Regions from separate parts of the Robertmurraya sp. FSL R5-0851 genome, predicted to be linked through region 1. Evidence: a T-box and tRNA genes for the amino acid it is inferred to sense, from the RefSeq annotation. Region 1 holds a T-box; the other regions hold tRNA genes.
The links. The T-box of region 1 lies ahead of ileS (isoleucine--tRNA ligase). A T-box ahead of a tRNA ligase gene usually reads a tRNA of that ligase, here a tRNA-Ile.
Positions count from the first base shown of each region.

Region 2: it encodes a tRNA-Ile, which carries the amino acid that the T-box ahead of ileS (isoleucine--tRNA ligase) is inferred to sense. The anticodon was not compared.
Region 3: it encodes a tRNA-Ile, which carries the amino acid that the T-box ahead of ileS (isoleucine--tRNA ligase) is inferred to sense. The anticodon was not compared.

Region 1 is NZ_JBBOOE010000001.1:1,500,257-1,510,350, reverse strand. Features, by position in the region: gene MKX65_RS07875 (RluA family pseudouridine synthase) at 3-914, opposite strand; gene lspA (signal peptidase II) at 889-1,392, opposite strand; gene MKX65_RS07865 (hypothetical protein) at 1,460-1,744, opposite strand; gene ileS (isoleucine--tRNA ligase) at 1,919-4,690, opposite strand; T-box leader at 4,778-5,014, opposite strand; gene MKX65_RS07855 (DivIVA domain-containing protein) at 5,061-5,582, opposite strand; gene MKX65_RS07850 (YlmH family RNA-binding protein) at 5,675-6,448, opposite strand; gene MKX65_RS07845 (YggT family protein) at 6,518-6,781, opposite strand; gene MKX65_RS07840 (cell division protein SepF) at 6,789-7,238, opposite strand; gene MKX65_RS07835 (YggS family pyridoxal phosphate-dependent enzyme) at 7,256-7,930, opposite strand; gene pgeF (peptidoglycan editing factor PgeF) at 7,927-8,757, opposite strand; gene MKX65_RS07825 (YlmC/YmxH family sporulation protein) at 8,833-9,105, opposite strand; gene sigG (RNA polymerase sporulation sigma factor SigG) at 9,206-9,985, opposite strand.
Region 2 is NZ_JBBOOE010000001.1:4,105,787-4,115,880, reverse strand. Features, by position in the region: rRNA gene MKX65_RS21135 (16S ribosomal RNA) at 357-1,909, shown strand; rRNA gene MKX65_RS21130 (23S ribosomal RNA) at 2,128-5,085, shown strand; rRNA gene rrf (5S ribosomal RNA) at 5,159-5,274, shown strand; tRNA gene MKX65_RS21120 (tRNA-Glu) at 5,320-5,394, shown strand; tRNA gene MKX65_RS21115 (tRNA-Val) at 5,457-5,529, shown strand; tRNA gene MKX65_RS21110 (tRNA-Thr) at 5,631-5,706, shown strand; tRNA gene MKX65_RS21105 (tRNA-Lys) at 5,716-5,791, shown strand; tRNA gene MKX65_RS21100 (tRNA-Leu) at 5,837-5,921, shown strand; tRNA gene MKX65_RS21095 (tRNA-Gly) at 5,945-6,019, shown strand; tRNA gene MKX65_RS21090 (tRNA-Leu) at 6,032-6,120, shown strand; tRNA gene MKX65_RS21085 (tRNA-Arg) at 6,181-6,257, shown strand; tRNA gene MKX65_RS21080 (tRNA-Pro) at 6,271-6,347, shown strand; tRNA gene MKX65_RS21075 (tRNA-Ala) at 6,362-6,434, shown strand; tRNA gene MKX65_RS21070 (tRNA-Met) at 6,522-6,598, shown strand; tRNA gene MKX65_RS21065 (tRNA-Ser) at 6,606-6,698, shown strand; tRNA gene MKX65_RS21060 (tRNA-Met) at 6,737-6,810, shown strand; tRNA gene MKX65_RS21055 (tRNA-Asp) at 6,844-6,919, shown strand; tRNA gene MKX65_RS21050 (tRNA-Phe) at 6,959-7,034, shown strand; tRNA gene MKX65_RS21045 (tRNA-Tyr) at 7,065-7,148, shown strand; tRNA gene MKX65_RS21040 (tRNA-His) at 7,154-7,229, shown strand; tRNA gene MKX65_RS21035 (tRNA-Gln) at 7,250-7,321, shown strand; tRNA gene MKX65_RS21030 (tRNA-Cys) at 7,326-7,399, shown strand; tRNA gene MKX65_RS21025 (tRNA-Gly) at 7,411-7,484, shown strand; tRNA gene MKX65_RS21020 (tRNA-Ile) at 7,490-7,566, shown strand; tRNA gene MKX65_RS21015 (tRNA-Asn) at 7,601-7,675, shown strand; tRNA gene MKX65_RS21010 (tRNA-Ser) at 7,689-7,779, shown strand; tRNA gene MKX65_RS21005 (tRNA-Arg) at 7,790-7,863, shown strand; gene MKX65_RS21000 (VOC family protein) at 8,052-8,441, shown strand; gene MKX65_RS20995 (SpoIID/LytB domain-containing protein) at 8,569-9,750, shown strand; gene MKX65_RS20990 (VOC family protein) at 9,938-10,094, shown strand, end outside.
Region 3 is NZ_JBBOOE010000001.1:3,625,139-3,635,232, forward strand. Features, by position in the region: gene MKX65_RS18610 (sugar phosphate nucleotidyltransferase) at 1-920, opposite strand, end outside; gene MKX65_RS18615 (glucose-1-phosphate adenylyltransferase) at 966-2,108, opposite strand; gene glgB (1,4-alpha-glucan branching protein GlgB) at 2,056-3,993, opposite strand; gene MKX65_RS18625 (IS4 family transposase) at 4,434-5,549, shown strand; tRNA gene MKX65_RS18630 (tRNA-Glu) at 6,028-6,099, opposite strand; tRNA gene MKX65_RS18635 (tRNA-Ser) at 6,103-6,193, opposite strand; tRNA gene MKX65_RS18640 (tRNA-Asn) at 6,197-6,272, opposite strand; tRNA gene MKX65_RS18645 (tRNA-Ile) at 6,308-6,384, opposite strand; tRNA gene MKX65_RS18650 (tRNA-Gly) at 6,390-6,463, opposite strand; tRNA gene MKX65_RS18655 (tRNA-His) at 6,474-6,549, opposite strand; tRNA gene MKX65_RS18660 (tRNA-Phe) at 6,571-6,646, opposite strand; tRNA gene MKX65_RS18665 (tRNA-Asp) at 6,786-6,861, opposite strand; tRNA gene MKX65_RS18670 (tRNA-Met) at 6,899-6,972, opposite strand; tRNA gene MKX65_RS18675 (tRNA-Ser) at 6,989-7,081, opposite strand; tRNA gene MKX65_RS18680 (tRNA-Ile) at 7,094-7,170, opposite strand; tRNA gene MKX65_RS18685 (tRNA-Met) at 7,194-7,270, opposite strand; tRNA gene MKX65_RS18690 (tRNA-Ala) at 7,327-7,399, opposite strand; tRNA gene MKX65_RS18695 (tRNA-Pro) at 7,414-7,490, opposite strand; tRNA gene MKX65_RS18700 (tRNA-Arg) at 7,504-7,580, opposite strand; tRNA gene MKX65_RS18705 (tRNA-Leu) at 7,684-7,772, opposite strand; tRNA gene MKX65_RS18710 (tRNA-Gly) at 7,785-7,859, opposite strand; tRNA gene MKX65_RS18715 (tRNA-Leu) at 7,892-7,976, opposite strand; tRNA gene MKX65_RS18720 (tRNA-Lys) at 8,008-8,083, opposite strand; tRNA gene MKX65_RS18725 (tRNA-Thr) at 8,092-8,167, opposite strand; tRNA gene MKX65_RS18730 (tRNA-Val) at 8,238-8,313, opposite strand; rRNA gene rrf (5S ribosomal RNA) at 8,320-8,435, opposite strand; rRNA gene MKX65_RS18740 (23S ribosomal RNA) at 8,668-10,094, opposite strand, start outside.

The DNA.
Region 1 (10,094 bases):
TGTCAACGATTATTTCTCAAGAACTCGAGAAGCTCTACAAAGTACTCTGGTACAGGTGCTTCAAATTCTAAGTATTCATTGGTTCGAGGGTGATTAAAACCTAACACACCCGCATGCAGAGCTTGTCCGCCTATATCTAACGTCTTTCTTGGTCCGTATTTGGGGTCTCCTGCTAATGGAAAACCAATATACTTCATATGAACCCTGATTTGATGAGTACGTCCTGTCTCTAACTGACACTCGACAAGTGTAAAATCTTTAAAACGCTCCATTACCTGGAAATGAGTCACCGCATGCTTTCCATTATCAACAACAGTCATGCTTTGTCGATCTTTAGGGTCTCTAGCAAGAGGAGCATCAATCGTACCGTAATCATGGGGTATTACACCATGGACAATTGCTTGGTATTTTCGAGTCACTGTTTTTGCAACGAGTTGATTCACTAGGCTTTCATGTGCTAAATCATTTTTAGCAACCATCAATAAGCCGGAGGTGTCCTTATCAATTCGATGAACGATACCTGGTCGAAGAACTCCATTGATTCCCGACAGATCTTTACAATGAGCCATTAATCCATTCACAAGTGTCCCTGTAGTATGACCAGGTGCAGGGTGTACGACCATTCCTTTGGGCTTGTTTACAACTAATACATCACTATCCTCATAAAAAATCTCAAGGTCCATAGTCTCTGGAACCACATCAAGCTCCTCTGGGTCAGGAATGCTGATTTCGATTACATCTCCAACCGAACATTTATAGCTACTTTTTACTTTTTGACCGTTAACAACAACATTGCCCTCTTGCATCCATAGCTGGACTTGAGACCTCGACCATTCATTATTAACACTTGAAAGAACCTTATCTAGTCTTTCACCTTTATGCTCTTCATTAATTGTTTGTATTACTTTTTCCATTTGCTATCTCCTTAGATTGTCGCTCTTCTTGCCACATTTGTATCATTAATAAACCTACTCCAATAACTAAGGCTGAATCAGCAATATTAAAGATAGGGAAATTATAGTTAAAAATATACGTATGAATAAAGTCAACCACTTCTTTATGTACTACTCGATCATAGAAGTTACCAATTGCCCCTCCTAGCATTAATCCGAGAGCCACTCCAAGAAGCATTTTACCCTTTGCTGCCTTTTGAATATAATATACAATCCCGATAATCACAATCACAGTAATTAAGTAAAAAAACCACATTTGTCCTTGTAAAATACCCCAAGCAGCGCCTCTGTTGCGGTGGGAGGTAATATAAAACCAGTTTTCAATAACGGTTATGCTTTCTCCAAGCTCCATTCTTTTCACAACTAACCATTTGGTCCATTGATCAAGAATAATGACAATTAATGCGATTATGTAATAAAACACAAAGGAAACCTCCAAACCTTTTCTTAATATTCCCTTTGCATTTTAGCACATTCTCTATAAAAACGACAGTAAACGCTTCTGATTAAAAAAGCGGCTTACATAAATAATGTTCAAGCTTCCCACAGTCCTCCACCGTTTTTAAGGTTGGAACCATTTGAAGTAGTTCATGAGGTAATAATTCACCTGATATTTCGCATCTGCCAAACGTACCATTCTCCAATTTTTCAATGGCACTATTAATGTCTCTTAATTCTTCCTCAATAAGTGGTTTTACTAAGGGAGATCCTTTCGAATTTGATAATTGCATCATTAATTCAGTACGCGATTTCCGGAGTTCCAAATAGAGCTTTTGTTCAAATGCTTCCATTTTATTCTACCTCCGTTTTCAGATGTTTTCCGTTAGTATATCGCGATGGACACGATTCGACACGAACAACATTTAACAACGAAAACAATCATTAACGAAAGTGGAATAATTACTCATACATATTCCCGTAACAAAGAAAAAACTCCCCGGAAATCCAGAGAGTTCTTCCATTATTTATACAAGATGGCTGTAGTTTTCTTTTACTACATCCGCACAACGTGGACAAAGGGTTGGATGATCCTCTACTTTGCCAACTTCTGTTGTTACCGTCCAGCAACGTTCACAAGTTTCACCTTCAGCTTTTGATACGACAATTGCAGCTGTTTCAAGCTTTACAGCTTCTGCAGGCGCAGAATCGATATCTCCAGCTAATTCAAAACCAGACACGATAAACAATTGTTGAAGATTTTCTTTAACTGATTGTAAAAGTTCCTTTGTTTCACTAGTCGGATACAAGCTAATTTTTGCTGTTAATGACTTCCCGATTACCTTTGCATTACGTGCTTCTTCTAAAGCTTTTAGGACATCATCACGAACCTTCATAAATTTCGTCCATTTTTCTTCAAGCTGCTTGGCATTAGGAAGGTCAACATGTGAAGGCATATCAGTTAATTGAACGCTATCTTCCTCCACATTAGGAATGTATGCCCATACCTCATCAGCTGTATGAGAAAGAATCGGAGCTGATAATTTTGTTAATGCTAATAAGCTTTCATATAAAACCGTTTGGATGGCACGGCGCTCATAGTGATTCTTTGCCTCAATATATAGAACGTCCTTTGCAAAGTCAAGGTAGAATGCACTTAAGTCTAGCGTACAGAAGTTATTGATCGCATGGTAAATGCTCGCAAATTCATATTCTTCATAAGACTTTGTCACAGATTTAATTAGCTTGTTTAGCTTCACCAGCATGAACTGATCTACTTCACGAAGCTTATCAAACTCTACTTTATCAGTAGCAGGATTAAAGTCTGCTAAATTTCCTAATAAGAATCGGTATGTGTTACGGATCTTACGGTATACTTCAGCTACTTGCTTTAAGATAGCGTCAGACACACGAACATCTGATTGATAATCCACAGATGCTACCCATAAGCGTAAAATATCTGCACCTAGCTGATCCATTACCTTAGCAGGAACAACAACATTCCCAATTGATTTACTCATCTTTCTACCTTCACCATCAAGAGCGAAACCATGGCTTAGTACTCCCTTATACGGAGCCTTACCTGTTACAGCTACCCCTGTAGATAATGAAGAGTTAAACCATCCACGGTATTGGTCAGAACCTTCGAGATATAGATCCGCTGGTCTTTGTAAATCGCTTCTCTCTTCAAGAACCGCTTGGTGAGAAGAACCAGAATCAAACCAAACGTCCATAATATCCGTTTCTTTTGTAAATTTACCATTCGGGCTTGATGGATGTGTAAAGCCTTCAGGTAACAGATCTTTAGCTTCTCTTTCAAACCAAACATTTGACCCATTTTCACGGAATAACCCGGATACATGTTCAATGGTTTCATCCGTGATAATTGGTTCGCCGTCTTCCCCATAAAATACAGGAATTGGAACACCCCATACACGTTGACGAGAAATACACCAATCTCCACGGTCACGTACCATATTGAATAGACGAGTCTCTCCCCAAGCAGGAACCCACTTCGTTTCCTTAACAGCCTCCAACAAGTCTTCACGGAAATCTTTGATAGATGCGAACCACTGAGCTGTTGCACGGAAAATAACAGGCTTCTTCGTTCTCCAGTCATGCGGGTATGAGTGAGTAATAAATGTTAGTTTTAATAAAGCGCCCACTTCTTGAAGCTTTTCCGTAATCGGCTTATTGGCTGTATCATAGAAAAGTCCTTCGAAACCAACGGCTTCCTTCGTCATAACTCCTTTATCATCAACCGGACAAAGAACGTCTAAACCGTATTTTTGACCTACGTAGAAATCGTCTTCCCCGTGTCCTGGAGCCGTATGAACACACCCCGTACCTGCGTCTGTTGTGACATGTTCGCCAAGCATGACTAAAGATGTGCGTTCATATAACGGATGCTTCGCTAAAATATGTTCTAGCTCTTGGCCTTTCACCGTCTTTACTACCGTTACTTCTTCCCAACCAATTTCGTTTGTTACTGCTTCTAAAAGCTCTTCAGCCACAAGGTACTTTTTATTATTCACCTGAGCAACAACATAATTTAAAGTTGGATGAACAGAAATTCCAAGATTAGCTGGAATGGTCCATGGAGTTGTTGTCCAAATAACAATCTCCGTATCCGTATCAAGTACACCCTTACCGTCTTGGACAGGGAAACCAACATAAATAGAAGCTGACTTTTTGTCCTGATACTCAATTTCAGCTTCTGCTAGAGCCGATTCACTAGAAGGTGACCAGTATACAGGCTTCAAACCTTTATAAATATAGCCTTTCTTTGCCATTTCTCCGAAAACCTTGATTTGCTGTGCTTCATATGCTGGATCAAGAGTGATATAAGGATTCTCCCAATCTCCACGAACACCTAAACGCTTAAATTGAGTACGTTGGGAATCAATTTGACCTAAAGCATACTCTTCACAAAGCTTACGAAACTCTGCAACTGTAAGTTCCTTACGCTTAACACCTTTATTTGTTAAAGCTTGCTCGATTGGCAGCCCGTGTGTATCCCAACCGGGTACATATGGTGCGTTGTATCCACTCATTGACTTATAACGCACAATAAAGTCCTTAAGGATTTTATTTAATGCATGCCCCATGTGTATATCTCCGTTTGCGTACGGTGGCCCATCGTGAAGAACAAACATCGGACGATCCTTCGTACGATCTTGAACTCTAGAATAAATATCCATTTGGTTCCATTTTTCTTGAATATCTGGTTCACGCTTTGGCAAATTCCCTCGCATCGGGAATTCCGTCTGAGGCATCAATAACGTATCTTTATAATCCATTTGTAAACTTCCTCCTAAATCTTCCTCTTCTAGCTTCATTGTTACCCGTTTTAGTAAAAGTAAATACAAAAAAGCCCTCTCATCCCAAAAAGGGACGAGAAGGCTTATATTCCCGCGGTACCACCCTAGTAGATAGGCAAATAACCTATCCGCTCAAAAATTCGTAACGTGAATTTAAACGCCAAAGCTTACTATTCCTTCTGGTCGTTCAGCTTGGTACTCAAGGGTGATATTCAAACTTATCGCTTTTGTTAACCTCTCACCAACTGTTAACTCGCTAGAAAAAGCATTGATAAATTCTACTATCCCTGTCATCGCAACTTGCAATTTTTACTTGTTAAAAAATTATATTCGAAGAAACTGCTTTTCGTCAAGCCAATGAATCTTCTTCTTTTAAATTTGCAGATTTTAATTCTGCTGAATCAAGCTCGTATTGTAATAGATGATCCCAATCATCGTTATTCAGCATATCCAGCTGTGCTTCAATAAGCATTTTAAAACGAGTTCTAAACACTTTGGATTGCTTTTTCAGATCCTCAATTTCTAGAGCTATTTTACGAGCTTTAGAAAGGGACTCATTTACGATGCGATCCGCATTTTTCTCTGCTTCTCTGATAATTAGCTTAGCTTCTTTTTGAGCATTTCGCTTTAGCTCTTCAGCTGCTTCTTGAGCTACAACGATGGATTTATTTAAGGTTTCTTCAATATTCGAAAAATGAGTTAAACGCTCATTCATATCCTTTAATCGTTCATCAAGTTCTTTCTTTTCTCGAATAATCAATTCATAGTCCTTAATGACTTGGTCAAGGAACTCATTTACTTCATCTTCATCGTAACCACGGAATCCTTTTGTAAATTCCTTGTTATGTATGTCTAACGGTGTTAATGGCATTATAAGCCACCTCCAATTGCTTAATAGTATATACTATTCATTGTAACAGATATTCGACAAGTACTTTTAAATTCCTGCAATTTTTTTATAAATTATTGATGTTTTTCTACAACAATTCGCCATTTATCTTTCTTTGTTTTCCCATCAATGGAAGATAGTTTTGCTCTTCCGTATCCTCGTACAGATAAGACATCGTCTTCTTTACATTCAAAAGAGGGATTTTCAATGGTCATCCAATTCACTTTTACTACTCCACCTGCTATTAATGTTTGAGATTTCTGACGAGAGATATTATGAGCAGCAGCTACCATAGTGTCTAACCTTAGGGAAGAAACGGTTGTTGTGAACTCATTCCATTGTTCCTTCATTTGAATGGCTTCTTCGAGACGACGCTCTTTTAAACTTACTTTCGAACGTCCTACCGACTCAAGTTGCATCGAAATATAATCGCTAACTTCATTGGCGACAAAGAGTTGAATGATTTCCCCTTCCATAAGGATGTCTCCAAATTTCCCTCTTTTTAGTCCTAGTGACATCATGCTACCTAAAATTTGTCGATGCTCAATTGATACAAACTTATTTGGGTAAACCAGTTCATATAAGGAAATTTGGAAATCCTCTTTCTCTACAGAATAATAATCTGGATAAATGAAGGCTCTCTTTCTTTCCACCAACTCTGCTCCTCCAAAAAATTGAACCTTTACCTCCGAATTCGCTCCTATAATCATCTCGACAATCTTCTGCTCTCTCGGGTCAAGAAAATCAGTCAGTTTTGGAGCGTAATTACTTTCCACCTGCTCCTTCCAACTCATTACTTGATCGACAAAACTATGCTCTTCACGTCGGAAGTGCTGATGCAAATCCATATTAATTCAATCTCCAATCCAATATAAAGATATGAAAGTGCAAAAAAGGGGCATTTATGCCCCTTTTAGCTAAAACCAACCAAATAGCGTATACAAGCCTGTTGATGCCAATTTTAATACAAAAATACCAACAATCGGAGAAATATCAATCATTCCACCGATCGGAGGAATAATTCTTCGGAACGGCTCTAAATAAGGTTCACAAATTCTTGTTAAAAATTGACCGATAGCAGTTTCCCTTGCATTAGGAAACCAAGACATAAGAATATAAATAATCAATGCCCAAGAATAGATATCAATCACTCGAATTAATATTGATAGAAGTAAATCCATTTACGTATTACCACCTCGTATCTTCGTATTCTGTTTCTTGCATTAGCTGTGAGATATTGCCTGATACCTCCACATTGTCAGGTGTACATAAGAAAATTTCTGCACCAATCTTTTGAATATCTCCACCGATGGCATACACAGTACCACTTAAAAAATCAACAATCCGTTTCGCTTGGTCCCGTTCAATTCTGTGTAAATTCACAACAACTGCTCGACGATTTTTTAATTGATCTGCAATTTCCTGAGCTTCTGCATACACTCTTGGTTCAATTAAAACAACCTTTGAAGATTTTTGAACACTCTGTAAGCTTACCACATTCTGTTTAGGAGACACACTTTGTTGCTGTTGCTGTGGTTGTCTTTGTGTCTTTGTTGCTGGAGCCTCGTACTCCTCTTCTTCATTCTCATATTCATCATCTAGGAAAAAAAATGTTTTAAATTTTGATTTAATACTCATTCATTACACCTCCCACACTATTCGCCCACCAATGCGGTGCCGATTCGTATCATCGTAGATCCTTCTTCAATGGCAATCTCAAAATCATTAGACATTCCCATTGAAAGCTCCATACATGGAGCATATGGTAAATCCATATGTTGAATTTCAAGTTGAAGATTTTTTAACGATTGAAAGCTTTGTCTAATGATCGTATCGTCCTCAGTAAAAGGCGCCATCGTCATTAGCCCTTCTACCCTTATTTTAGGGTATTTTTCTAATTCCTTTATAAATGGTACCACCATTTCTGGAGTTAATCCATGCTTTGATTCTTCACCAGACGCATTCACCTGAACAAAACAAGAAATCGTTCTATCACCAGCTCTTGCATTAATTTCCTTTGCCAAGGATACACGATCTAATGAGTGAATATAATCCACTTTATCTATGATATTTTTTACCTTTCTTGTTTGTAGAGTTCCGATAAAATGCCAGGTAGGCTTGTCCCCTATAGTGCTCCACTTTTCAAGAAGGCCTTCATCACGATTTTCACCAAGATGTGTTACCCCACATTCTAATGCCTCTGATGCTCTTTCTGTTGTTACATATTTCGTTACAGCTATGATTTTTATTTCTTCTGGATCTCGATTGCTCCTTTGACTCGCTTCTTTTACCTTTTCCTGGAGCACACGTAGATTTTCACTTACTTTCATTCTCTCGATTGCTCCTCCTTCCAACCAATAAAACTCATCATCCGACCCGTTTTCCCCTTGTCTCTTCGGTGGGAGAAAAAATAATCGGAATCACAACTCGTACATAAATCAGTTACCTGAATATTTGATTCAATCATACCTGCTTTGATGAGAATTTGTTTATTTAACTTCTTTAAGTCTAAGTGGTATTGGTTTTCTTTGATTCGATTATATGTTTTTTTTTCGACATCTTCCACTAAATTTTCCACATATGAAATGACTTTATCATCTACAATATAACATTTTTCGCAAATGGAAGGGCCAATTACTGCAAAAATTTCCGAAACAGGAATATTTTCGTCCTTAAATACTGTTATCACACTTTTCGCGATCCCTCCAACTGTCCCTTTCCACCCCGCATGAGCAATCGCAATTGCTTCGTATTTTGGAGCAATAAAATAGAGCGGAACACAGTCAGCAAAGCATAATGTTAAAAGCAGATTTTTATCATAGGTAAAGAAAGCATCGGTATCCCTGAGCGCATTCGCGTATGAATTTGAACCAAGTCCACGATCATGTACCGAGACTTTTTTCACATGTACATCATGCGTCTGCTCGGCACCTACCCAATTAGATAAAGGGATACCAGTACTTTTTGATAAGACTTTTCGATTTAAGCAAACGTCCTGTTCCTGATCTCCAACGTGAAATCCAGTATTCAACGTTGAAAAAGAGTTCTTGCTATGGCCTCCGTTTTTCGTAGTAAAACCCGCAACAAGTCCGTTGAAACGATCTGTCCACTCTTTTATGATGAAATGAGACGTTTCTTTTAGAATAAATGGTTCCATTATATAAACCTCAATTGTTTGTTGATTTTTCTATAGTTTACCATAATTCGCAGTATACTCCCAGTGAATTCAGGCTTACTTGGCTTCTGCTTCATCATATTGTCCTTCATTAACCCCTCTGTAACGAACTAAAATAACATCCTCACCAATTTTAAGTATGTTTCTCCAAGAAATAATGATCTCCTCTTCTTTACCAAAGAAGCCTAACATCCGTCCGTTACCACTTACAATAATGGCCTCAATTTTTCCGTTTGATAGATTTATTTCTATATCACTAATATTCCCTAACTTTTTTCCATCTGCAACATTGACCACATCTTTAATTTGAAATTCTGAAATTTTCACCATCATATTTCACTCCCGACTATTCGATAATTAAATATATGAAGATGGGAGGAGTATTCATGATTGTTTTATACAAAAAAAACTACCGAGATTAGTCGGTAGTTTATGTTTGTATGTTCTTATTCATTTGTTTAATCGCAGCTTTTTCTAGTCTGGACACTTGGGCTTGTGAGATTCCTATCTCTTCAGCTACTTCCATTTGAGTTTTTCCTTGGAAGAATCGCTTTCTTAGGATGAGCTTTTCTCTATCGTTGAGTCGTCTCATTCCTTCTTTTAAAGCAATTTCTTCAATCCATTGAATATCCTTGTTACGTTCATCGCTTAATTGATCCATCACATAAATAGGATCTCCTCCGTCATTATAGATAGGTTCAAATAACGAAACGGGATCTTGAATGGCATCTAAAGCAAAAACAATTTCTTCATGAGAAACATCTAGTACTTTTGCAATTTCTTCAGCAGTTGGCTCCTTTGACGTCTCACTCATTAGTTTTTCTCGAACTTGTAATGCCTTGTAAGCAATATCCCTTAAAGAACGGGATACTCGAATCGGGTTGTTATCTCTTAAGTATCGTCGGATTTCTCCGATTATCATCGGAACAGCATAAGTAGAGAATTTCACGTTTTGACCTAGGTCAAAATTATCAATTGATTTCATCAACCCGATGCACCCTACCTGAAACAGGTCATCAACAAACTCACCACGATTGTTAAATCGCTGAATGACACTTAACACAAGGCGTAAGTTTCCATTCACGAGCTTTTCTCGGGCTGTTATATCCCCGGCTTGCATTTCTTTAAATAGTAAACGCATTTCTTCATTTTTCAAAACAGGTAACTTAGATGTATCAACACCGCAAATTTCAACTTTATTACGAGTCAATTCTTTTCCCTCCTCACAGGAGCTGTTGTACAAAAAACAGTATCTCCCCGAGAAGGAAAAATATGCACATCCAAAATGGACATGCATACTAAGAATTTCCTATAAATGT
Region 2 (10,094 bases), 2.6 Mb from region 1:
TGCCTTGCTTTTATATTTGATAATTGTCGATGTTAAATATTTTGTTATTAACCTCTTGTGTTTTATAAAAGAATTATGTAATATATAATCCTTGGCTTCAAATAATGAAGCCTAAAGAAAAAATAATTTTAAAACAGAAGTTGACTTCTGCGAATCAAAATGATATAGTAATACATGTAGCCGACAACGACTTGAAAAAAATATCTTTTAAAATAATTTTTTCGTAGAAGTTGACAACGGTGAAGAGATGTAGTAAGATGATCAAGTGCTTAATTGAACCTTGAAAACTGAACAAGACAACAACAAACGTCAACGTTAATTCTAAGTTTTAACTTTTTAAGAGCTAATCTTACTCTTTATTGGAGAGTTTGATCCTGGCTCAGGACGAACGCTGGCGGCGTGCCTAATACATGCAAGTCGAGCGGATCTTTGGGAGCTTGCTCCCAAAGATTAGCGGCGGACGGGTGAGTAACACGTGGGCAACCTGCCTATGAGACTGGGATAACTCCGGGAAACCGGGGCTAATACCGGATAATTCTTTTCTACACATGTAGAAAAGCTGAAAGATGGTTTCGGCTATCACTCATAGATGGGCCCGCGGCGCATTAGCTAGTTGGTGAGGTAACGGCTCACCAAGGCGACGATGCGTAGCCGACCTGAGAGGGTGATCGGCCACACTGGGACTGAGACACGGCCCAGACTCCTACGGGAGGCAGCAGTAGGGAATCTTCCGCAATGGACGAAAGTCTGACGGAGCAACGCCGCGTGAGTGATGAAGGTTTTCGGATCGTAAAACTCTGTTGTTAGGGAAGAACAAGTACCGGAGTAACTGCCGGTACCTTGACGGTACCTAACCAGAAAGCCACGGCTAACTACGTGCCAGCAGCCGCGGTAATACGTAGGTGGCAAGCGTTGTCCGGAATTATTGGGCGTAAAGCGCGCGCAGGTGGTCTCTTAAGTCTGATGTGAAAGCCCCCGGCTCAACCGGGGAGGGTCATTGGAAACTGGGAGACTTGAGTGCAGGAGAGAAGAGTGGAATTCCACGTGTAGCGGTGAAATGCGTAGAGATGTGGAGGAACACCAGTGGCGAAGGCGACTCTTTGGCCTGTAACTGACACTGAGGCGCGAAAGCGTGGGGAGCAAACAGGATTAGATACCCTGGTAGTCCACGCCGTAAACGATGAGTGCTAAGTGTTAGAGGGTTTCCGCCCTTTAGTGCTGCAGCAAACGCATTAAGCACTCCGCCTGGGGAGTACGGCCGCAAGGCTGAAACTCAAAGGAATTGACGGGGGCCCGCACAAGCGGTGGAGCATGTGGTTTAATTCGAAGCAACGCGAAGAACCTTACCAGGTCTTGACATCCTTTTGCCTTCCCTAGAGATAGGGCGTTCCCCTTCGGGGGACAGAGTGACAGGTGGTGCATGGTTGTCGTCAGCTCGTGTCGTGAGATGTTGGGTTAAGTCCCGCAACGAGCGCAACCCTTGATCTTAGTTGCCAGCATTCAGTTGGGCACTCTAAGGTGACTGCCGGTGACAAACCGGAGGAAGGTGGGGATGACGTCAAATCATCATGCCCCTTATGACCTGGGCTACACACGTGCTACAATGGGTGGTACAAAGGGCAGCAAAACCGCGAGGTCGAGCCAATCCCATAAAACCACTCTCAGTTCGGATTGTAGGCTGCAACTCGCCTACATGAAGCTGGAATCGCTAGTAATCGCGGATCAGCATGCCGCGGTGAATACGTTCCCGGGCCTTGTACACACCGCCCGTCACACCACGAGAGTTTGTAACACCCGAAGTCGGTGGGGTAACTCGCAAGAGAGCCAGCCGCCTAAGGTGGGACAGATGATTGGGGTGAAGTCGTAACAAGGTAGCCGTATCGGAAGGTGCGGCTGGATCACCTCCTTTCTAAGGAAAATGCTTGCGTAAGCAAGACATAATACAGACGTGACGATTTGTTCTTGTTCAGTTTTGATGGTTTAATAAGGTTTTTTTGCGAAAGCAAAAATAACCATCCATCAAACGTTGTTCTTTGAAAACTAGATAAAGTAAAAAAGTCAAGAAAGAAATCGAGTATCGCCATTTTAGGTTTTCTCTCTTAAATGAGTAGAAACAAATTAACCATAGGTTAAGTTAGAAAGGGCGCACGGTGGATGCCTTGGCACTAGGAGCCGATGAAGGACGGTACTAACACCGATATGCTTCGGGGAGCTGTAAGTAAGCTTTGATCCGGAGATTTCCGAATGGGGAAACCCTCTATCCGTAATGGGATAGAATCTTTACCTGAATACATAGGGTATTGAAGGCAGACCCGGGGAACTGAAACATCTAAGTACCCGGAGGAAGAGAAAGCAAACGCGATTCCCTGAGTAGCGGCGAGCGAAACGGGATTAGCCCAAACCAAGAGGCTTGCCTCTTGGGGTTGTAGGACACTCTATACGGAGTTACAAAGGAATGAAGTAGACGAATCGATCTGGAAAGGTCAGTCATAGAAGGTAACAACCCTGTAGTTGAAACTTCGTTCCCTCTTGAGTGGATCCTGAGTACGGCGGAACACGTGAAATTCCGTCGGAAGCAGGGAGGACCATCTCCCAAGGCTAAATACTACCTAGTGACCGATAGTGAACCAGTACCGTGAGGGAAAGGTGAAAAGCACCCCGGAAGGGGAGTGAAAGAGATCCTGAAACCGTGTGCCTACAAGTAGTTAGAGCCCTGTGTATTTTTCCTTTGGATAAATACCGGGTGATAGCGTGCCTTTTGTAGAATGAACCGGCGAGTTACGATTACATGCGAGGTTAAGTTGATAAGACGGAGCCGTAGCGAAAGCGAGTCTGAATAGGGCGCTTTAGTATGTGGTCGTAGACCCGAAACCAGGTGATCTACCCATGTCCAGGGTGAAGTCCAGGTAACACTGGATGGAGGCCCGAACCCACGCACGTTGAAAAGTGCGGGGATGAGGTGTGGGTAGCGGAGAAATTCCAATCGAACTTGGAGATAGCTGGTTCTCTCCGAAATAGCTTTAGGGCTAGCCTCATGTAGTAAGAGTCTTGGAGGTAGAGCACTGTTTGGACTAGGGGCCCTCATCGGGTTACCGAATTCAGACAAACTCCGAATGCCAAAGACTTATCCATGGGAGTCAGACTGCGAGTGATAAGATCCGTAGTCGAAAGGGAAACAGCCCAGACCACCAGCTAAGGTCCCAAAGTATACGTTAAGTGGCAAAGGATGTGGAGTTGCTTAGACAACCAGGATGTTGGCTTAGAAGCAGCCACCATTTAAAGAGTGCGTAATAGCTCACTGGTCGAGTGACTCCGCGCCGAAAATGTAACGGGGCTAAACGTATCACCGAAGCTGTGGATTGACATCTTAGATGTCAGTGGTAGGAGAGCGTTCTAAGGGCGTTGAAGCTAGACCGTAAGGACTGGTGGAGCGCTTAGAAGTGAGAATGCCGGTATGAGTAGCGAAAGATGGGTGAGAATCCCATCCACCGAATGCCTAAGGTTTCCTGAGGAAGGCTCGTCCGCTCAGGGTTAGTCGGGACCTAAGCCGAGGCCGAAAGGCGTAGGCGATGGACAACAGGTTGATATTCCTGTACCACCAAATTACCGTTTGAGTGATGGGGGGACGCAGGAGGATAGGGTAAGCGCGCTGTTGGATATGCGCGTCCAAGCAGTTAGGCTGCAAGTGAGGCAAATCCCACTTGCAATAGGCTGAGCTGTGATGGCGAGGGAAATATAGTACCGAAGTTCCTGATTCCACACTGCCAAGAAAAGCCTCTAGCGAGGTAACAGGTGCCCGTACCGCAAACCGACACAGGTAGGCGAGGAGAGAATCCTAAGGTGAGCGAGAGAACTCTCGTTAAGGAACTCGGCAAAATGACCCCGTAACTTCGGGAGAAGGGGTGCTCTTCAGGGTGAATAGCCCAGAAGAGCCGCAGTGAATAGGCCCAGGCGACTGTTTAGCAAAAACACAGGTCTCTGCGAAGCCGCAAGGCGAAGTATAGGGGCTGACGCCTGCCCGGTGCTGGAAGGTTAAGAGGAGGGGTTAGCCTTAAAAGCGAAGCTCTGAATCGAAGCCCCAGTAAACGGCGGCCGTAACTATAACGGTCCTAAGGTAGCGAAATTCCTTGTCGGGTAAGTTCCGACCCGCACGAAAGGCGTAACGATCTGGGCACTGTCTCAACGAGAGACTCGGTGAAATTATAGTACCTGTGAAGATGCAGGTTACCCGCGACAGGACGGAAAGACCCCGTGGAGCTTTACTGTAGCCTGATATTGAATTTTGGTACAGCTTGTACAGGATAGGTAGGAGCCTGAGAAGCCGGAGCGCTAGCTTCGGTGGAGGCGTCGGTGGGATACTACTCTGGCTGTATTGAAATTCTAACCCTCACCCCTAAATCGGGGTGGGAGACAGTGTCAGGTGGGCAGTTTGACTGGGGCGGTCGCCTCCTAAAAAGTAACGGAGGCGCCCAAAGGTTCCCTCAGAATGGTTGGAAATCATTCGTAGAGTGTAAAGGCACAAGGGAGCTTGACTGCGAGACCTACAAGTCGAGCAGGGACGAAAGTCGGGCTTAGTGATCCGGTGGTTCCGCATGGAAGGGCCATCGCTCAACGGATAAAAGCTACCCCGGGGATAACAGGCTTATCTCCCCCAAGAGTCCACATCGACGGGGAGGTTTGGCACCTCGATGTCGGCTCATCGCATCCTGGGGCTGTAGTCGGTCCCAAGGGTTGGGCTGTTCGCCCATTAAAGCGGTACGCGAGCTGGGTTCAGAACGTCGTGAGACAGTTCGGTCCCTATCCGTCGTGGGCGTAGGAAATTTGAGAGGAGCTGTCCTTAGTACGAGAGGACCGGGATGGACGCACCGCTGGTGTACCAGTTGTCTTGCCAAAGGCATCGCTGGGTAGCTATGTGCGGAAGGGATAAGTGCTGAAAGCATCTAAGCATGAAGCCCCCCTCAAGATGAGATTTCCCATAGCGCAAGCTAGTAAGATCCCTGAAAGATGATCAGGTTGATAGGTCAGAGGTGGAAGCGCGGCGACGTGTGGAGCTGACTGATACTAATCGATCGAGGACTTAACCAAATTTAGATGATACTCATTCTTTTGACTTTGACTCTTTATCTAGTTTTGAAGGAACAACCTTCAAACTTTATAGTCTGGTGGCGATAGCGAAAAGGTCACACCCGTTCCCATACCGAACACGGAAGTTAAGCTTTTCAGCGCCAATGGTAGTTGAGGGTTTCCGTCTGTGAGAGTAGGACGTCGCCAGGCTTGTCCCTATTGGGACTATTATTTTTGTCTAAAATATATAATTTAGGCCCCTTGGTCAAGCGGTTAAGACACCGCCCTTTCACGGCGGTAACACGGGTTCGAATCCCGTAGGGGTCACCAAGTTTTTTTACGAAGTAAAAATAACCAAGTTTTTTCATGAAGTGAAAATAACTTTCTATTTCGGAGGATTAGCTCAGCTGGGAGAGCACCTGCCTTACAAGCAGGGGGTCGGCGGTTCGATCCCGTCATCCTCCATTAAGAATTTTTTCACGAAGTGAAAAATATTCATCCTTAAGTCACGAAGTGAAAAATATTCATCCCAAAGTCACGAAAGTGAAATATAGTCTTCTTAATAAGCCGGCGTAGCTCAATTGGTAGAGCAACTGACTTGTAATCAGTAGGTTGGGGGTTCAAGTCCTCTCACCGGCACCACTTTATACCGAGCCATTAGCTCAGTCGGTAGAGCATCTGACTTTTAATCAGAGGGTCGAAGGTTCGAGTCCTTCATGGCTCACCAAATTTTTTTGCTTCAGCAAAATAACTTTTCATTAATTATCATTACGCGGGTGTGGCGGAATTGGCAGACGCACTAGACTTAGGATCTAGCGCCGCAAGGCGTGGGGGTTCGACTCCCTTCACCCGCACCAATGTTTTATACAATTTTCGCATTGCGGAAGTAGTTCAGTGGTAGAATACAACCTTGCCAAGGTTGGGGTCGCGGGTTCGAATCCCGTCTTCCGCTCCAAGAATTTCTTTTGCCGGGGTGGCGGAACTGGCAGACGCACAGGACTTAAAATCCTGCGGTAGGTGACTACCGTACCGGTTCGATTCCGGTCCTCGGCACCAAAGCTTTTTGCAAAGCAAAATAGTTATCCTTATCACTTTGATATCAAAGTGAAAAATAATGCGCCCGTAGCTCAATTGGATAGAGCGTCTGACTACGGATCAGAAGGTTATGGGTTCGACTCCTTTCGGGCGCGCCATATTAGTTTTAATCGGGGAGTAGCTCAGCTTGGTAGAGCACTTGGTTTGGGACCAAGGGGTCGCAGGTTCGAATCCTGTCTTCCCGACCATCTAACTTTATTATGGGGCCTTAGCTCAGCTGGGAGAGCGCCTGCCTTGCACGCAGGAGGTCAGCGGTTCGATCCCGCTAGGCTCCACTTAGATTTTTTCACGGAACGTAGTGTAGTGAAAATAATCTTCATTAATTCCAGAACATGTGTTTTAAAAATTCAATGAATTACTTTGGCGGTGTAGCTCAGCTGGCTAGAGCGTACGGTTCATACCCGTGAGGTCGGGGGTTCGATCCCCTCCGCCGCTACCAAAGATACGGAGGTATACCCAAGTCCGGCTGAAGGGATCGGTCTTGAAAACCGACAGGCGGGTCAAACCGCGCGGGGGTTCGAATCCCTCTACCTCCTCCATTTTTTAAATGCAATACAGCTTTTTCTTATAATATTATCGCGGGGTGGAGCAGTCTGGTAGCTCGTCGGGCTCATAACCCGAAGGTCGCAGGTTCAAATCCTGTCCCCGCAATCTAAATTTTTCAAATAAATTTGAAAAATTTCTGGTCCCGTGGTGTAGCGGTTAACATGCCTGCCTGTCACGCAGGAGATCGCCGGTTCGATCCCGGTCGGGACCGCCATTTTAAGTGCCTCATTATCTAGGGTACTATAATAAATGTGGCTCAGTAGCTCAGTCGGTAGAGCAAAGGACTGAAAATCCTTGTGTCGGCGGTTCGATTCCGTCCTGAGCCACCATTCTTATTAATGTTCTTATCATTTTTATATGGAGGGGTAGCGAAGTGGCTAAACGCGGCGGACTGTAAATCCGCTCCCTTGGGTTCGGCGGTTCGAATCCGTCCCCCTCCACCATTATGGCGGTTGTGGCGAAGTGGTTAACGCATCGGATTGTGGTTCCGACATTCGTGGGTTCGATTCCCATCAGTCGCCCCATTATTTATAAATTTTTTCATTGGGCTATAGCCAAGCGGTAAGGCAACGGACTTTGACTCCGTCATGCGTTGGTTCGAATCCAGCTAGCCCAGTTATGGCAGCATAGCCAAGTGGTAAGGCAGAGGTCTGCAAAACCTTTATCCCCGGTTCAAATCCGGGTGTTGCCTCCAATTTTATATTTGCGGGTGTAGTTTAATGGTAAAACCTCAGCCTTCCAAGCTGATGTCGTGAGTTCGATTCTCATCACCCGCTCCAAATAGGGGCCTATAGCTCAGCTGGTTAGAGCGCACGCCTGATAAGCGTGAGGTCGATGGTTCGAGTCCATTTAGGCCCACCAGATTTTTTACCCTATTAAAATAATTCTTCAATGTTCCGCAGTAGCTCAGTGGTAGAGCAATCGGCTGTTAACCGATCGGTCGTAGGTTCGAGTCCTACCTGCGGAGCCATTTTTATGTCTATGGGGAAGTACTCAAGAGGCTGAAGAGGCGCCCCTGCTAAGGGTGTAGGTCGGGTAACCGGCGCGAGGGTTCAAATCCCTCCTTCTCCGCCACTATATAGATGCGCCTTTAGCTCAGCTGGATAGAGCATACGCCTTCTAAGCGTACGGTCAGAGGTTCGAATCCTCTAAGGCGCGTAAAAAATAAAAACACAACAAAAACGCTATCAAGCGTTTTTTTGTTGTGTTTTTTTATCTTTTAAGAAAATGTTAACCCTTGGGCTTTTCAGATATAAACTTGAAGAGTAGAGGGTGGGAGGCCACTTCCACATAGGAGGTTTTTTGAGTAAGATACAAATAAGAGAAGAATAAAAGGAGTGTACATTTTGATTAAATACAAAAGTCTCCATCACGTAAGTCTTACAGTTACAGATTTGGAAAGAGCAAAAGATTTCTATGGGAATGTATTATGTTTAAATGAAATACCACGTCCAGATTTTGATTTTTCAGGTGCCTGGTATGAAATAGAGGGACAGCAACTCCACTTGATCGTTGATCCTTCTTCACAGACGATTCGTCAGGATAAAAGCTTATCCAGCAGAGAAGGTCACTTTGCTCTGAGAGTAGAGAACTATTATGATGCGCTTACATGGTTAAAACAAAATGAAGTGGAAATTCTTGAAAAACCCTACGGAAAAAGTGGATTTGCACAAATTTTCTGTGCTGACCCAGATGGTAATTTGATTGAACTTAACGTTAATCAAACAGAATTATAAGAGTTGGAATAAAGCTTCAGGAATAATCAGTAAAAACATAATAAATAATATGGTTATGAAAACTTTCATCCTATCGATTTTCATATTCGTTTTACTCGCTTTCACAACTGAAGTGCAAGCGGAAGAGATGATCTCTGTGAGATTACGAAATTATATTGGAGATACCTCTAAATTAGCATTTTACATAAAAGGTGCTTATTCAACGTTAGATCCAGCATTGATGTTAAATGAAGGGGATGAATATACACTTTCGTTTAAAGGTGGCAAAATGTTTCTTACATGCGGTAAGTCAAAAACGGAAATAGATAGCCCGCTCATTTTATATCCTGATACTTATGATGAAGAGCACCTAATATACATTGATGGAAGACCTTATATGGGAGCGGTAGCGTTTGGTATGGAAGAAAATAATATTAGACCCGTTAATCAAATCCTATTAGAGGATTACTTAAAGGGTGTTGTTCCATTCGAAGTGTTTCCTGATTGGAATATCGAGGCTTTAAAGGCACAAACGTTAGCTGCTCGCACGTATACAATCACCCATAAGAATCCCCAACTCGACGACACCATCCAATATCAAGTTTACGGAGGATACAATGAATTTAGTAATACAAAGAGGGCTGTAATTGATACAAAAGGAGAAATTATTACATTTCAAAATAAGCCCATAAGCGCTTTTTATTCTGCAAGTAATGGTGGAATCACAGAGAGTAATAAAAATGTATGGGGCGGCAATCCAAGCCCCTATTTTCCAATTAAACCAGATCCTTTTGATCCCATTCAACCCTGGGATTTTACATTACAAAAAACACAAATAGATCTGGATGAAATTCAATCGAAGGACTGGAACGAGCTAAAGGAGAAAGATGGTAAAATCAGCGACTCTATTAAAAAATGGCTTAATCGAAATGGTTATGAAGGTGACATAAAAATTTTAAGTATTCCTTTTTTTGCAATCGATAAAGTTAAAAATGAATCACAAAGGTCGATGATTGGCTCGATCCAAATTGAATTTATGAGAAGGTTGATTGATGGAACCATTTTATTCGAAAGAGTTTCGTTGGATCATGTTGAATTAAAAAAAATACGTCCAATGATAGGTGGAGGTCATTTTAGAAGTTATTTAATAAGTTCATTTGAAATCAATCCAACTTCTTATAAAGTAAGTGGCAAAGGCCATGGGCATGGAGTTGGTATGAGTCAATGGGGGGCAAACGAAATGGCTGAAGAGGGGAAAACCTACAAAGAAATTATTGGACACTATTATCCTGGGACCCAAGTGAAGGTCACTCAAACCTTTCAAGAATAATATTGTAGTGAACACCATGTGATGATATCTTTCGGGTATCATCCTTTTTTGCCGTTCATACTGATTTGGAAGGGATAGAAAAATAAATCACTCACACTAGTGAAATTTCCTCTCTTTTTTTATATTGTAATTATAGGAATGTAATAAATAGATAAGGTAGCCCTACTAACTTAAGGAGCTGATCGTAGTGGGAAAAGTTACACCATTCTTAATGTTTCAAGATGGCAAAGCAGAAGAAGCAATGAATTATTACATATCTATTATTGAGGATTCAGAAATTACAAGTATGGTTCGCTATGGAGCTAATGAATCTGGAGATGAAGGAACGGTAATGCAGGCCACTT
Region 3 (10,094 bases), 2.1 Mb from region 1:
TTATCTAAAACAACCGAATCTAATACGCAATTTTCACCAATTTGACATTTTTGCATGATGATGCTGTTTTTTATTACCGTTCCCTTGCCAATTTTTACAGCACGAGAAATAATACTATTTTCAACGGTTCCTTCAATTAAGCAGCCATTGGCAATGACTGAATTTTTCACCGTAGCTCCTGTAAAGTACCGAGTAGGTGGCTCATCCTTTACTTTTGTATACACTGGCTGATTCTTTAAAAAGAGCTCCTTCCAAATGGATGGATTTAATAGCTTCATACTTTCATTAAAATACGTTGTAATCGAGTCGATCATCACTGCGTATCCTTTGAATTCATAATGGCATTGACGATAAGGACTGTTAATATCTGTTACAACATCTCTCATACATGTATATCCCGTTTGCTCTCTTGTCTCAAAAAGTTCTACTAAAAGAGATTTTTTCATTAAAAACATATGAAGAGATCGTCCGTCTTTTCTTATTTCTGTAATATCACAGCCGCTCTTGATATGCCAATCGAGAATAGGTTCAAAATTCATACTACAAACAGTAAAGCAGTTTGAGATGAGGGCATACTGTTGGTTACTACGATCAAAGTAATCTTTATTGGCAGCAAAATGATTAAATGAAGTTATTTCTTTTTCTTCTGCAGGAGCAGGAAAAAAGAATAACCCATCTCGCTTACGATTTAAGTCCCAATCCTTTCCAGACCCCAAATGATCCATTAAGGAACGGTATTGATTCTTCGGAAAAATCGCCACACTCTTTATTCCAGAATTGACCATGTTTGAAAGAACAAAATCTATTAATCGATAACGTCCTCCAAATGGTACTGCAGCTAAAGAACGATGTTGGATTAGATCCTCTAATCCTTTTTGATATGTTGTTGCATCTATTACTCCAAGCAGCTTTCTATCCATCCTTACCCCTCATCTCCTCATTTATTTGTTCTCTATTCTCTGTATTTAAAGGGTTTGAAGCATATCCTCTGTTACTAAAACAATATCATCCTCCGCATCTGGCAAAGCACGAATAATTGTTCCATCTGGTATAACCATCTCCGACGGGACGATCGCCTTTTCAATAAACACATTTTTTCCAATCACTGCATCAGGCATGATAACTGATTCTTTAATATAGGCTCCTTTTTCAACCTTTACTCCTTGAAAAAGTACCGATTTTTCAATCTCTCCTTCAATTACACAACCTTCATTAATGAGTGAATCATTGACGAGTGCATCATTTGAGATAAACTGTGGTGGTTGATTTGGATTTACTGAATAAATTCTCCAAGTATAATCAAATAAATCTAATCCACATTTATCATCTAGGAGATCCATATTTGCTTCCCAAAGACTACGTACAGTCCCAACATCCTTCCAATAACCACTAAACGGATAAGCAAATAATTTCTTCTGGTCTGATAATAAGGTTGGGAGAATATCCTTTCCAAAATCATGACTTGACTCAGGAAGAACAGCATCCTTTTCCAAATACCCTTTTAAAACAGACCATTTAAAAATGTAAATCCCCATAGAGGCTAGATTGTTCTTCGGATTCGCAGGTTTTTCATCAAATTCGACAACCTTCATATCACTATCCGTATTTAAAATACCGAATCGACTTGCTTCATCCCAAGGCACTTCAATCACTGAAATGGTAGCATCAGCATCTCTAGCAATATGGAAATCTAGCATTAACTCATAATTCATTTTGTATATATGGTCTCCGGACAGAATGAGTACATATTCCGGATCATATTGAATTAAATAATTTAAATTTTGATAGATGGCACAAGCAGTACCTGTATACCATCTCATCTCCTTGGACTCACTATAAGGTGGAAGAACAGTCACCCCACCATTTTTTCGATCCAAGTCCCATGCACTTCCAATTCCAATATACGAGTTTAACACTAGTGGTTGATACTGAGTAAGGACACCCACCGTATCAATTCCTGAGTTCGTACAATTGCTCAAAGTAAAATCAATGATTCGGTACTTCCCTCCAAACGGTACAGCTGGTTTTGCTAAATTTGAAGTTAAGGAATGTAACCTACTTCCTTGCCCTCCTGCTAACAGCATAGCTACGCACTTCTTCTTTGCCATTTCCTTTTCTCTCCTTTCGATGTTTAACTGGACGCAATATAGAAACCCCAAATGGAGGTATCCTCATCATAATGTGATGCTCTCTTCCATGAAACTCTTCATCAATCGCTTCTAGTGGCTTTTTATTAATTACACCGGACCCTCCAAAATCAACCGCATCTGTATTCAATATTTCTCGATACGTTCCCTCTTTTGGAACACCGATTTTATAATCTTCATATGTCTTTTCTGTAAAATTACACACGATGACCAATGGATCTCCTTCTTCCCCTTTTCTAACAAAAGAGAAAATCGATTGATCACGGTTATTTACATCAATCCACTCAAATCCTTCATGTAAATGATCAAGCTCATATAAAGGTTTATTGCGCTTATACACCTTGATCAATTCTTTTACAAAAAGATTCATTTTTCCATGCATCTCATAATCTAATAAATGCCAATCCAATTCCTCTTCATCTTTCCATTCAGAGAACTGACCTAACTCAAATCCCATGAACAGAAGTTTTTTCCCTGGATGTCCAAACATATATGTTAATAGTAGCCTTAGTTGAGCAAATTTTTGCCAATAATCTCCTGGCATTTTATCAAGTAACGATTTCTTTCCATGAACAACTTCGTCATGTGAAAATGGAAGGATATAATTCTCCGAAAATGCATAAAGAAGGGAGAAGCTGACTTTATCGTGAAATTGTGAGCGTTCATTTGACCCTTTTTCCATATAGGAAAGCATGTCGTTCATCCAGCCCATATTCCATTTGTAGTTAAAACCTAATCCACCGTAGTGAGTTGGGGAAGTTACCTGTGGCCAATCAGTAGAGTCCTCGGCAATCATCAATAGGTTTGAATCATATTGATATACAATTTGATTTAACTTCTTTAAAAATGCAATACCAAATTCATTTACTCGTTGACCATCTGAATTAGGCCAATAAATGATGTTTGAAACTGCATCTACGCGAAATCCGTCCACATGAAAGTATTCCATCCAAAACAATGCATTAGAAATTAAGAAACTCTGTACCTCTGTTTTACTTAAGTCGAAATTAGCAGTACCCCAAGTGTAATTTTCACGATCAATCTCTGTCTCATATTCATAAACCCAAGATCCATCAAATCGGTGTAATCCGTGGGCGTCTTTACAGAAATGACCTGGTACCCAATCCATAATTACTCCAATATGATTTTGGTGACATTGATCAATAAAATACATCAGATCATGAGGGGTTCCATAACGGCTAGTAACGGAAAAATATCCTGTTCCTTGATAGCCCCAAGATATATCTAAAGGGTGTTCCACTAATGGCAATAGCTCAATATGAGTAAATCCGTGGTCAAGTACATAAGGAATGACCTCATCAGCTAATTCACGATACGTTAAAAAGCTGCCGTCCTCTTTCTTTTTCCATGATCCAACATGCATCTCATAGATAACAGTAGGACTTGAATACACTTTGTTTTTCTCTTTTTTCTGAAGCCATTTTTGATCGTTCCATTGGAAACCATCTAAGGGGTAACAAATGGATGCTGTTTTTGGCCGTTCTTCAGAGAAAAACGCATAAGGATCAGATTTCAATAATACTTCTCCCGTGGATGTATGAATTTCATATTTATAAAGGCAGCCCGTTAAATCCTGCTCAACAATGAGCATCCAAACTCCTTCATCATTCACCTTTTTAAATTCATAACCACTTCCATTCCAATTGTTTACATCACTAGCAAGAGATACTTTTGTTGCGTTTGGTGCCCACACGCAAAATCTCGTGCATGTCTTTTCATCAATAGTAAGAACATGGGCTCCAAACAAACGGTAACATTCAAAGAAATTACCCTCATGAAATAAATGAAGCTGGTATTCAGTTGGATGAATCAAATCCAAAATCATTCTACTCCCTACCTATTCATTAGTTTTGTACATTACTTTTACTGTATAATTCTTGCCAATCTTTCAAATCCCTTTTTAATTTTTCTGACAATTAACTCTCCATTTCGACACAATTAGCTATTAGACATATGATTTCGACGGCATTCATCCATTTAACGCAGCAAACTGCAAAAAATGATAGAAATTATTTTTTAATAGATAATAAATTTTATGATGCAGATATAGAGATATATGCTAATTATTTGGTTGTAATGAATAAAATGTGTATTTTGAATTATGAAATAATTGAATTTAGAATAATCACTAGTGTTGCACTAATTTAATTTCAATATTAAAAAGACTCAAAATCTTCACTAATTTTATTTTGTGCAAAGAAAAAGTCCTTTATAATGGATAAGTCAGGTGGTAACCCGTCCAAATCCACTAAAAAGGACACACGCATGGACAAGATTACACGAAAAACTTCATTTGGGCAATGGTTTTCAGCCATGAATCTTCAATTAATTGAAGATCAGGTGAAAATCAAGAAATTAGACTATTATACAAAAAAGTTAAGGACAGAGTCCTTCCTGAAACTGCTGCTCTTTGCGCAGCTAGTTGAAGTCGAGAGCCTGCACGCTCTTGGTGATTGTCTTTTTGACGAACAGCTTCAAAAGGGAATTGAACTAGATTCGATCAGTATTTCTCAGTTATCTCGACGGTTAAACAGCTTAAATCCAGATCTGTTTCAACTTCTTTTCCTCGATTTAGTGGGGCGGATTCACGCCAAAACCCACTATACAAAACTGGTTATGCCTTTGAAAATCATTGATTCGAGTACATTGCCACTTAATTTGACGAATCATCGGTGGGCAAAATTTCGGAAAACTAAAGCAGGCGTAAAGTTACATCTTCGTCTTGTCTTCATGGAAAAGGGATCTTCCTATCCGGAAAAAGCCGTCATCACCAAAGCCAGTGAACATGACCGAGGTCAGTTGGAGGTTCTGGTCGATGACAAAGAATGCATGTATGTGTTTGACAGAGGATATCTGGACTACGAGCGCTTTGACCGTATGACGGATGATGGATACTTTTTTCTCTCTAGACTACGCAAAAACGCTGTGATCCGAGAAGTCAGTGATTTTCCATTACCTGATGATTCATCTGTTTTGTCTGATCAAATGGTGTTGCTCGGAAGCACACAAAACCGTACAGAGAATTACTTCCGTCTTCTAAAAGTGGCTGATTCAAAAGGGAATCTGCTTCACCTCATCACAAACCGTTTTGATTTGAGCGCAGAAGAAATTTCAGAGATGTACAAGGCCCGCTGGGCCATTGAACTTTTTTTCAAATGGATCAAGCAGCACTTAAACATCAAAAAGTTCTACGGCCAAAGCGAGTGGGCGATACAGAATCAGGTGTTCATCGCGTTAATCGTCTATTGTCTCAATGTTCTCGCGCAGATCGAGACGGACAGCAAGAGGAAAATTCTGCAGATTAGCCGATATTTAAAGGCAGCATTGTGGAAGCCGGCTACGATCTGGATTCGAAAAATAGAAGGAAAGGCTGTTCCTTAATCAGCCAAACTGTCGGTGTCACCTCAGTCTAATTGTAAAATAATTTCCAAATGGATAGAGCCACCTTTGTATGGGTATTTCCTTTTTTGGCTCCAAATAAGGAAAATAATTAAACTGAAAATTTAAATATTATTCATGCAACACTAGTGTAGAATAATATATTTAAGAGGATTTCTTTGTGTGAAAAGGTCATTTTTATGCTGAAAAATGAAAGGGTTTTCATTCATTTGTCGAAAATTGGAAACCTTAACAATTGGTTAGAGGACATTTAATAGAAGAGATAAATAAACCCTCTATTGATAGTAAATTGTCATCAATAGAGGGTTAGTAGAAGAGTTAAGAACAGATACCCTTGCACCTGGAAAAAGACGCAAAGAGGTATTCTTTAATATGGTTAGTTAATTACTTCTGATATCATTAACTAGTGAAGAACTTACCAAATAGAAAAAAACATTGAACAAATGTTCAATGTTTTTTATGACCCCTACGGGATTCGAACCCGTGTTACCGCCGTGAAAGGGCGGTGTCTTAACCGCTTGACCAAGGGGCCATATGGCGGAGAAGGAGGGATTTGAACCCTCGCGCCGGTTACCCGACCTACACCCTTAGCAGGGGCGCCTCTTCAGCCTCTTGAGTACTTCCCCATATGGCTCCACAGACAGGACTCGAACCTGTGACCGTTCGGTTAACAGCCGAATGCTCTACCAACTGAGCTACTGTGGAATATTGGTAAGTTTTTTAGGTAGTGCAAAAAGTTCTGGTGGGCCTAAATGGACTCGAACCATCGACCTCACGCTTATCAGGCGTGCGCTCTAACCAGCTGAGCTATAGGCCCTTAAATGGAGCGGGTGATGAGAATCGAACTCACGACATCAGCTTGGAAGGCTGAGGTTTTACCATTAAACTACACCCGCAAAAATATTATGGGGCGACTGATGGGAATTGAACCCACGAATGCCGGAACCACAATCCGGTGCGTTAACCACTTCGCCACAATCGCCATAATTATATTGAAAATAAATGGTGGCTCAGGACGGAATCGAACCGCCGACACAAGGATTTTCAGTCCTTTGCTCTACCAACTGAGCTACTGAGCCATACTTAAGATAATACCCTAGATAAAGTTATGTTTCGTCCTTCGTCCCGATTTTCAATCGGTACGCTGGCTGTTTTGCTTTGTAGCTTATTCATCGTGCTCTACCGACTGAGCTACTGAGCCAACTTTGAATTATTTAATGGCGGTCCCGACCGGGATCGAACCGGCGATCTCCTGCGTGACAGGCAGGCATGTTAACCGCTACACCACGGGACCAGAGTTTTTTCAAGTTTCCTTGAAAATAACTTTTTAATTGCGGGGACAGGATTTGAACCTGCGACCTTCGGGTTATGAGCCCGACGAGCTACCAGACTGCTCCACCCCGCGACGATATTAAATTATATGGAGGAGGTAGAGGGATTCGAACCCCCGCGCGGTTTGACCCGCCTGTCGGTTTTCAAGACCGATCCCTTCAGCCGGACTTGGGTATACCTCCAAATATCGTAAATGGTGGACCTTGTAGGACTCGAACCTACGACCGGACGGTTATGAGCCGTCTGCTCTAACCAGCTGAGCTAAAGGTCCAAGGATAACTAATTTAGTAATTTTGGTAGCGGCGGAGGGGATCGAACCCCCGACCTCACGGGTATGAACCGTACGCTCTAGCCAGCTGAGCTACACCGCCAAATTTAATTTAATGAAGATTTTTTCACTACACTACGTTTCGTGAAAAAATCTAAGTGGAGCCTAGCGGGATCGAACCGCTGACCTCCTGCGTGCAAGGCAGGCGCTCTCCCAGCTGAGCTAAGGCCCCATAATAAAGTTAGATGGTCGGGAAGACAGGATTCGAACCTGCGACCCCTTGGTCCCAAACCAAGTGCTCTACCAAGCTGAGCTACTCCCCGTTTAAATCTAATATGGCGCGCCCGAAAGGAGTCGAACCCATAACCTTCTGATCCGTAGTCAGACGCTCTATCCAATTGAGCTACGGGCGCATATTTTTCAATCAAATTGATAAAGATCGCTATTTTGCTTCGTAAAAAGCATTGGATATTTTACTTCGTAATATTGAAACCTATTTTGCTTTGCAAAAAGCTTTGGTGCCGAGGACCGGAATCGAACCGGTACGGTAGTCACCTACCGCAGGATTTTAAGTCCTGTGCGTCTGCCAGTTCCGCCACCCCGGCAAAAGAAGTTCTTGGAGCGGAAGACGGGATTTGAACCCGCGACCCCAACCTTGGCAAGGTTGTATTCTACCACTGAACTACTTCCGCAAATAATAAGTTGTTTTGCTAGAGAAAAACTTTGGTGCGGGTGAAGGGAGTCGAACCCCCACGCCTTGCGGCGCTAGATCCTAAGTCTAGTGCGTCTGCCAATTCCGCCACACCCGCATAAAGGAAAGTTATGTTACTTAATAATAAATGGTGAGCCATGAAGGACTCGAACCTTCGACCCTCTGATTAAAAGTCAGATGCTCTACCGACTGAGCTAATGGCTCGTACTAAATGGTGCCGGTGAGAGGACTTGAACCCCCAACCTACTGATTACAAGTCAGTTGCTCTACCAATTGAGCTACGCCGGCGAGAAATATTAAAATTTTCACTATGTGAATTTTTAAAGGATGACTATTTTTCACTACGTGAAAAAAGTGTTGGTGGAGGATGACGGGATCGAACCGCCGACCCCCTGCTTGTAAGGCAGGTGCTCTCCCAGCTGAGCTAATCCTCCATTAACGCCTGGCGACGTCCTACTCTCACAGAGGGAAACCCTCAACTACCATCGGCGCTGAAAAGCTTAACTTCCGTGTTCGGTATGGGAACGGGTGTGACCTTTTCGCTATCGCCACCAGACTATTTATGCGACACTATTTATTATAATAGTTTTTCACAATTTTTCAAGAGAAATTTTTAACCATTCTCTCAAAACTAGATAATGAATGAAGAAGAAAGAAATACGTTTCATCATTGTCCAGCTACAGCGCCTAGCCGCTCGAGGTCATAAGCCAAATCCCTCCAGAAGGCAGGCCTTCTTGCGTGATTCGTCTTATGCTTGTCGCGTCTGTTCAAGGCGCTTCCGCTTTTCTTGGTTAAGTCCTCGATCGATTAGTATCAGTCAGCTCCACACGTCGCCGCGCTTCCACCTCTGACCTATCAACCTGATCATCTTTCAGGGATCTTACTAGCTTGCGCTATGGGAAATCTCATCTTGAGGGGGGCTTCATGCTTAGATGCTTTCAGCACTTATCCCTTCCGCACATAGCTACCCAGCGATGCCTTTGGCAAGACAACTGGTACACCAGCGGTGCGTCCATCCCGGTCCTCTCGTACTAAGGACAGCTCCTCTCAAATTTCCTACGCCCACGACGGATAGGGACCGAACTGTCTCACGACGTTCTGAACCCAGCTCGCGTACCGCTTTAATGGGCGAACAGCCCAACCCTTGGGACCGACTACAGCCCCAGGATGCGATGAGCCGACATCGAGGTGCCAAACCTCCCCGTCGATGTGGACTCTTGGGGGAGATAAGCCTGTTATCCCCGGGGTAGCTTTTATCCGTTGAGCGATGGCCCTTCCATGCGGAACCACCGGATCACTAAGCCCGACTTTCGTCCCTGCTCGACTTGTAGGTCTCGCAGTCAAGCTCCCTTGTGCCTTTACACTCTACGAATGATTTCCAACCATTCTGAGGGAACCTTTGGGCGCCTCCGTTACTTTTTAGGAGGCGACCGCCCCAGTCAAACTGCCCACCTGACACTGTCTCCCACCCCGATCAGGGGTGAGGGTTAGAATTTCAATACAGCCAGAGTAGTATCCCACCGACGCCTCCACCGAAGCTAGCGCTCCGGCTTCTCAGGCTCCTACCTATCCTGTACAAGCTGTACCAAAATTCAATATCAGGCTACAGTAAAGCTCCACGGGGTCTTTCCGTCCTGTCGCGGGTAACCTGCATCTTCACAGGTACTATAATTTCACCGAGTCTCTCGTTGAGACAGTGCCCAGATCGTTACGCCTTTCGTGCGGGTCGGAACTTACCCGACAAGGAATTTCGCTACCTTAGGACCGTTATAGTTACGGCCGCCGTTTACTGGGGCTTCGATTCAGAGCTTCGCTTGCGCTAACCCCTCCTCTTAACCTTCCAGCACCGGGCAGGCGTCAGCCCCTATACTTCGCCTTGCGGCTTCGCAGAGACCTGTGTTTTTGCTAAACAGTCGCCTGGGCCTATTCACTGCGGCTCTTCTGGGCTATTCACCCTGAAGAGCACCCCTTCTCCCGAAGTTACGGGGTCATTTTGCCGAGTTCCTTAACGAGAGTTCTCTCGCTCACCTTAGGATTCTCTCCTCGCCTACCTGTGTCGGTTTGCGGTACGGGCACCTGTTACCTCGCTAGAGGCTTTTCTTGGCAGTGTGGAATCAGGAACTTCGGTACTATATTTCCCTCGCCATCACAGCTCAGCCTTTTGATCACGGGATTTGCCTCGTGATCAGCCTAACTGCTTGGACGCGCATATCC